One region of the Streptomyces sp. NPDC056296 genome, then DNA from elsewhere that is predicted to be linked to it. Evidence: riboswitches for the same ligand, from Rfam matches in the RefSeq annotation. Region 1 holds a riboswitch; the other holds the start of a gene.

What was found. A riboswitch is a leader RNA that binds a small molecule or an ion and turns the genes downstream of it on or off. The one in region 1 is predicted to bind cobalamin.
Region 2: it holds a riboswitch for cobalamin, as region 1 does, so the genes downstream of both, metE (5-methyltetrahydropteroyltriglutamate--homocysteine S-methyltransferase) here and ACFCZF_RS14665 (ribonucleoside-diphosphate reductase subunit alpha) in region 1, are expected to answer to the same signal.

Annotation. Positions count from the first base shown of each region.
Region 1 covers NZ_JBHJRX010000016.1:121,476-124,871, reverse strand. Annotated here, with positions in the region: gene ACFCZF_RS14665 (ribonucleoside-diphosphate reductase subunit alpha) at 1-1,567, opposite strand, end outside; cobalamin riboswitch at 1,691-1,852, opposite strand; gene ACFCZF_RS14660 (GNAT family N-acetyltransferase) at 1,910-2,416, opposite strand; gene mctP (monocarboxylate uptake permease MctP) at 2,495-3,396, opposite strand, start outside.
Region 2 covers NZ_JBHJRX010000051.1:13,086-16,481, forward strand. Annotated here, with positions in the region: gene metE (5-methyltetrahydropteroyltriglutamate--homocysteine S-methyltransferase) at 1-2,239, opposite strand, end outside; cobalamin riboswitch at 2,404-2,608, opposite strand; gene ACFCZF_RS30925 (SDR family NAD(P)-dependent oxidoreductase) at 2,673-3,396, opposite strand, start outside.

The sequences.
Region 1 (3,396 bases):
GGCCCATCGCGCCGAGGCCCACCGGACGCCAGCGGGCGTTGGAGCGGCCCGCCTGCTCGGTCGGGTAGAAGTTGATGTCGACGACCCGGTCGAGGAAGGTGACGGCGGTGCGGACGGTGGCGTCCAGGCGCTCCCAGTCGATGTCCCGGGAAGCCGGGTCCACGAAGGCGCCCAGGTTCACCGAGCCCAGGTTGCAGACCGCCGTCTCCCCGTCGTCCGTGACCTCCAGGATCTCCGTGCAGAGGTTGGAGGAGTGGACGACGTGACCGGGCTCCGCGGTCTGGTTGGCGGTGCGGTTGGCGGTGTCCTTGAAGGTCATCCAGCCGTTGCCGGTCTGCGCGAGGGTGCGCATCATGCGGCCGTACAGCTCACGGGCGGGGAGGGTCTTGCGGGCCAGCCCCGCGGCCTCGGCCTCGCGGTACGCGGCGTCGAACTCCGCGCCCCACAGGTCGACCAGCTCGGGCACGTCGGCGGGCGAGAACAGCGACCACGGTCCGTCGGCGTCCACCCGGCGCATGAACTCGTCCGGCACCCAGTGCGCGAGGTTCAGGTTGTGCGTGCGGCGGGCGTCCTCACCGGTGTTGTCCCGCAGCTCCAGGAACTCCTCGATGTCGGCGTGCCAGGTCTCCAGGTAGACCGCCGCCGCGCCCTTGCGCCGGCCGCCCTGGTTCACGGCGGCGACCGAGGCGTCCAGCGTCTTCAGGAACGGGACGATGCCGTTGGAGTGACCGTTGGTGCCGCGGATCAGCGAACCCCGGGCGCGGACACGGGAGTAGGCGATGCCGATGCCGCCGGCGTGCTTGGAGAGGTTGGCGACCTGGTGATAGCGGTCGTAGATGGAGTCCAGCTCGTCCTTGGGGGAGTCCAGGAGGTAGCAGGACGACATCTGGGCGTGCCGGGTACCGGAGTTGAACAGGGTGGGGGAGGAGGGCAGGTAGTCGAGGCTGCTCATCAGCCCGTACAGCGCGGCCACCTCGTCGGCCGAACGCGTGCTGTCGTCCTCGGCGAGTCCGGCGGCCACCCGCAGCATGAAGTGCTGGGGCGTCTCGACGACCTCGCGGGTGATCGGGTGCCGGAGCAGGTAGCGGCTGTACACGGTGCGCAGGCCGAAGTAGCCGAAGCGGTCGTCGGCGGCCGGGTCGATCAGCGCGTCCAGGCGGTCCGCGTGCAGCCGTACGAACTCGGCGGTGCGGTCGGCGATCAGGCCCTCGCGGTGACCGGTGGCGACCGACCCGGTGAACGAGGTGACGCCCTGCGAGGCGGCCTCGGCGCGGATGCCGATGGTCAGCAGCCGGGCGGCCAGCCTGGAGTAGACCGGGTCCTCCGAGATGAGCCCGGCCGCCGCCTCCGTGGCGAGCTCCCGCAGCTCGGACTCGTCCGCACGGGCGGACCGGCCGCGCAGTGCGGCGGCGGCGACCCGGCCCGGGTCGGCGCCCGGGAGGTCGGCGGTCAGCTCGGTCAGGTTCCGCAGCAACGCGGCACCGGGCCCGTCGGGCCGCTCGGTCACCGGGGCCGCTGAAGTCGTCGCCGGGGTCGCTGAAACCGGGTCGGCTGGCGCGATGGTCACGTGGGGGCACTCCCTCGCTCGGCACGGGGCCTGGGGGAGGGCAGGGGCAGCTCACGAGCGCACGCGGCGTCGCGTCCACCGGCCCACTCCACGAGGCCCGGACGTCAGGCACCCGGACCGGGACGGTACGGGCGCACTGTCGGCAGGTCCTCGGACTGGACATGCGTGTGCACACGTGCGGAGACGCGCGGATACACACAAGTACACCGTTGCGGGACAGTTCCGGATTCGCACCGGATTCCCCTGCGGCGACAGCGAGCACGAGCATACATCTTGTGCCGGGTTCGGCGAGCACCCCCAGATGTTGTGTCGCGGAGGGGCCGTTGAGGGGTGGCGCTGGTGTCAGAGCGTCAGTTCATAGGTGAGGAGCGTGATGTCGTCGAGCTCCGGCAGCGGGTTCCAGTCGCGGTCGGGTGTGCGGGCGAAGCCCATCCGTTCGTAGAGGCGGTGGGCGCTGCGCATGGTGCGCTGGGTGGACAGCACGACGCGCGCGCAGCCCTCGACGGCCCGGGACCGGTCGACGCAGGTCCGTACGAGGGCCTCGCCCACCCCGCGTCCGCGTGCCTCGCGGGCGACGGCGAGCATCCGTATCTCGGCCTCGCCGGGCCGGGCGATGTCGGCCATGGGGCCGCCGGACGGCACGAAGGTCACGCCGCCGAGCACCCGGCCGTCCGCCGCGGCGACCAGCACCTCGGCGGCCGCCGCCCGCTTGGCCACGTTCCTCAGTTCGCCGAGGTACGCGTCGCTCTCCCCGAAGTCCAGGAGGCCGTCTTGTAGATAGGCCTGCGCGGTGATCTCACCGACGGTGCCGTACTCGTCCGCCGCCGCCTGCCGGATCACGAAGTCCATGACGACGAGTGTGCCCGACGGGTACGACAACGGGCCGCCGGATTTCTCCGACGGCCCGCCGCGTAGCAGGGACGGCGATCAGTGCGAGGTGCCCGCCGTGGCCGGCGGCAGCTCCACCTCGACGCCGGGGTCGCCCGCGTCCGCCGTGTAGTCGCTCGGCTTGGTCTCGTCGACGCCGTCGGGCGCCTTGAGAGCCCGCATGACGAAGGTCAGGACCACGGTGACCACGACGTTCAGCACGAAGGCGGTGAGGCCGATGTAGCCGATCTCGCCGATGCCCGGGATCTCCTCGGAGGAGCCGCCGAAGTGCTTCTGCGTCGGCGAGGCGACACCGTAGGCGGCGGCCGTGCCGTAGATCATGCCGACCGCCCAGCCGCCGAGCAGCGCCCAGCGGTGGAACCAGCGGGTGAACAGGCCGCCGACCAGCGCCGGGAAGGTCTGCAGGATCCAGATGCCGCCGAGCAGCTGGAAGTTGATCGCGACCGTCTTGTCCATGCCGAGGACGAAGACCAGCGCGCCCACCTTCACCAGCAGGGACGTCAGCTTGGAGACCTTCGTCTCCTGGGCCGGGGTGGCGTCCGGCTTGATGAAGTCCTTGTAGATGTTGCGGGTGAAGAGGTTCGCGGCCGCGATCGACATGATCGCCGCCGGGACCAGGGCGCCGATGCCGATCGCCGCGAAGGCCACGCCGGCGAACCAGTCCGGGAACATGTTCTCGAACAGCTGCGGGATCGCCAGCTGCCCGTTCTCCACCTTGACCCCGGCCGCGATCGCCATGAAGCCCAGCAGCGCGAGCAGGCCCAGCATCAGCGAGTACAGCGGCAGGATCGTGGTGTTGCGGCGGATCACCTCACGGCTGCGCGAGGACAGCGTCGCGGTGATCGAGTGCGGGTACATGAAGAGCGCGAGCGCCGAGCCGAGCGCCAGGGTGGCGTATGTCCACTGGCCGCCGTGGTCCGGCACCAGTCCGCCCTTGCCCG
Region 2 (3,396 bases), on a different contig from region 1:
CGCGGGTCTTCAGGCCGCAGTCGGGGTTGACCCACAGCCGCTCGGCGGGGATGGCCTTCAGCCCGGTGCGCAGCAGGTCGGCCATCTCGTCCGCGCCGGGCACGCGCGGGGAGTGGATGTCCCAGACGCCGGGGCCCGCCTCGCGCGGGTAGCCGTGGGTGGCGAGTTCGCGGGCGACCTGCATGTGGGAGCGCGCCGCCTCCAGGCTGATGACGTCGGCGTCGAGGTCGTCGATGGCCTGGACGACGTCACCGAACTCGGCGTAGCACATGTGGGTGTGGATCTGGGTGTCCGGGCGTACGCCGCTCGTGCTGAGCCGGAAGGCCTCGGTGGCCCACGCCAGGTAGGCCGGGCGGTCGGCTCCGCGCAGCGGGAGGGTCTCGCGCAGCGCGGGCTCGTCCACCTGGATGACCGAACCGCCGGCCGCCTCCAGGTCGTTCACCTCGTCGCGCAGGGCGAGGGCGACCTGGCGGGCGGTGTCGCCGAGGGGCTGGTCGTCGCGGACGAAGGACCAGGCGAGCATGGTGACCGGCCCGGTGAGCATGCCCTTGACGGGGCGAGAGGTGAGCGACTGGGCGTACGTCGTCCAGCGCACCGTCATCGGTTCGGGCCGGGAGACGTCACCGGCAAGGATCGGTGGGCGGACGTAACGGGTGCCGTAGGACTGCACCCAGCCGTGCTGTGTGGCCAGGTACCCCGTCAGCTGTTCGGCGAAGTACTGCACCATGTCGTTGCGTTCGGCCTCGCCGTGCACGAGGACGTCGAGGCCGGTCTTCTCCTGGAAGGCGATGACCTCCTGGATCTCGGCCTTGATGCGCTCCTCGTAGCCTGCCGTGCCGATGCGGCCCGCGCGCAGGTCGGCGCGGGCGGTACGCACTTCGCCGGTCTGCGGGAACGAGCCGATGGTGGTGGTCGGCAGGAGCGGCAGGCCGAGGGCGGCGCGCTGGGCGGTGGCCCGCTCGGGGTAGGGCTGGGGGCGCCGGGTGTCGGTGTCCGTGACGGCGGAGGCGCGAGCGCGGACGGCGGGGTCGTGGGTGATGGGGGAGTTCACCCGGGCGGCGAGGTCGGCCCGGTTCGCGGCCAGTCGGGCGGTGATCGTGTCGGTGCCGAGGGTCAGGCCCTCGGCGAGGGTGACGATCTCGCCCGCCTTCTGGCGGGCGAAGGCGAGCCAGCGCAGGATCTGGGGGTCGGTGTCCCGTTCGGCGGCCGTGTCGAGGGGGACGTGGAGGAGGGAGCAGGAGGCGGCCACGTCGACCCGGTCGGCCAGGCCGAGCAGGGTGGCGAGGGTGGCGAGGGACTGCTCCAGGTCGTTGATCCAGACGTTGCGGCCGTCGACGACACCGGCGACCAGGCGCTTGCCGGGCAGCCCGCCCACGGCCGCGAGGGCGTCGAGGTTGGCGGCCGCGGCGTCCGTGAAGTCCAGGGCGAGTCCGTCGACGGGGGCGTTGGCCAGGACGGGCAGGGCTTCGCCGAGGCGGTCGAAGTAGGAGGCGATCAGGAGCCTCGGCCGGTCGTCGAGGGCGCCGAGGTCGCGGTAGGCGCGGGCGGCGGCGTTCAGTTCGGCCGGGGCGCGGTCCTCGACCAGGGCGGGCTCGTCGAGCTGCACCCACTCGGCGCCGGCCGCGCGCAGGTCGGCGAGGACTTCGGCGTACACGGGCAGCAGCCGGTCCAGCAGGGTGAGCGGCTCGAAGTCCGCGGGCGCGTCCGGGGCGGGCTTGGCGAGCAGCAGGTAGGTGACCGGCCCGACCAGTACCGGGCGGGCGCTCAACCCGAGCCCGAGGGCCTCCTTCAGCTCGGCCACCTGCTTGGCCGAGTCGGCGGTGAACACCGAGTCCGGGCCCAGTTCGGGCACCAGGTAGTGGTAGTTGGTGTCGAACCACTTGGTCATCTCCAGCGGCGCGACGTCCTGGGTGCCGCGGGCCATGGCGAAGTAGCCGTCCAGCGCGTCGGCGGCGACGGCGTCGCGGTGGCGGGCGGGGACCGCGCCGACCATGACGGTGGTGTCGAGGACGTGGTCGTAGTACGAGAAGTCGCCGGTCGGGACCTCGCCGATGCCGGCCTCGGCGAGCTGCCGCCAGTTGGCGGCGCGCAGTTCGGCGGCGGCCAAGTGGAGGGCTTCGGCGGTGACGCGGCCCTTCCAGTAGCCCTCGATCGCCTTCTTCAGTTCCCGGTTCGGGCCCTGGCGGGGATAGCCGTACACGGTGGCCCGTGCTGCCGCGGCCGCGGACTTGCTGGTCACGGAGATCTCCTTCGCGAGATGAATCCCTGAGATCCCGGGGACGGGACGAGAGCGCGAAGGGGTGACGACCGGGCGGGATCGACGTCGCGCGGCACAGCGCGGTCGTCCGCCTGGTATGTACGCCGACCCGCCCACGAGGTCACCGGGATGTCCGCGCACGAGTCGTCCGTACGCGGGCAACGGGCAGGTCTTCGGACTCACGGGCACGTCTCAGTCGTACGAGACATCTACTGGCCGTCGCTTCCCAGACCCTGTTCACCGGGTCCAGTGCTGATGACGGCGGTCGTTCCCGCTCACCGCTGCGGGGCAGTCCCGGATTCCCACCGGGTTCCCTCTTACGACGCTCCCGCCAGGGCCCCCAAGCCTTTTGGGCCGTGGGGGAGGACGGGGCGAACCAGCTGCGCTCGCCAGCCTACCGTGGCGTGCGGACCGGTCAGCCAGGGGCGGTTCGGCTGAGGTGCTCCCAGGACCGGTACAGATCCGCCTGGGCCCGGCCCATCTCCAGTACGTGATCGAAGGACTGGCTGCCGACTATGAGCCGTCGGGGCGGGTCCGGCAGCGCGGCCAGCTCCATGATGACCGGGGCGGCGGTCTCCGGGCCCGGGGCGACGGCGTCGCCCCACATCGCCTCCATCTCGGTGCGCAGGGGCTGATACCGCGCCAGGGGTTCGGTGTTCGTGGTGCCCGCGGTGAACAGGCCGGTCTCGTAGCCGCCCATCTGCACGATGGTGACCTTGACGCCGAACCCCTCGACCTCCATCGCGAGCGCCTCGCTGACCGAGTCCAGTGCGGCCTTGCCCGCGCCGTAGAAGCCGACGGTGGCCATGCCGCCGCCGCTGCCCATCGAGGTGACCTGGAGGAGCCGGCCCCCGCCCTGGGCGCGCAGGTGAGGAAGGGCCGCCTGGGCCACCCACACGGCGCCGAAGAAGTTCACGTCCATGTGCGCCCGGATCTGCTCCTCCGTGGCTTCCTCCACCATGCCGTAGAGCATCGCGCCGGCGTTGTTGACGACGACGTCCAGCCTGCCGAAGGCGCCTGCCGCGCGCTCAACGCCGTCGAACACGCCCTGGCGGTCGGTGACATCCAGCGAAAGAGGAACCAGGTGGTCGGGGTACTTCTCGGTCAGTTCCTCCAGGGGACCGACGTTGCGGGCGGCG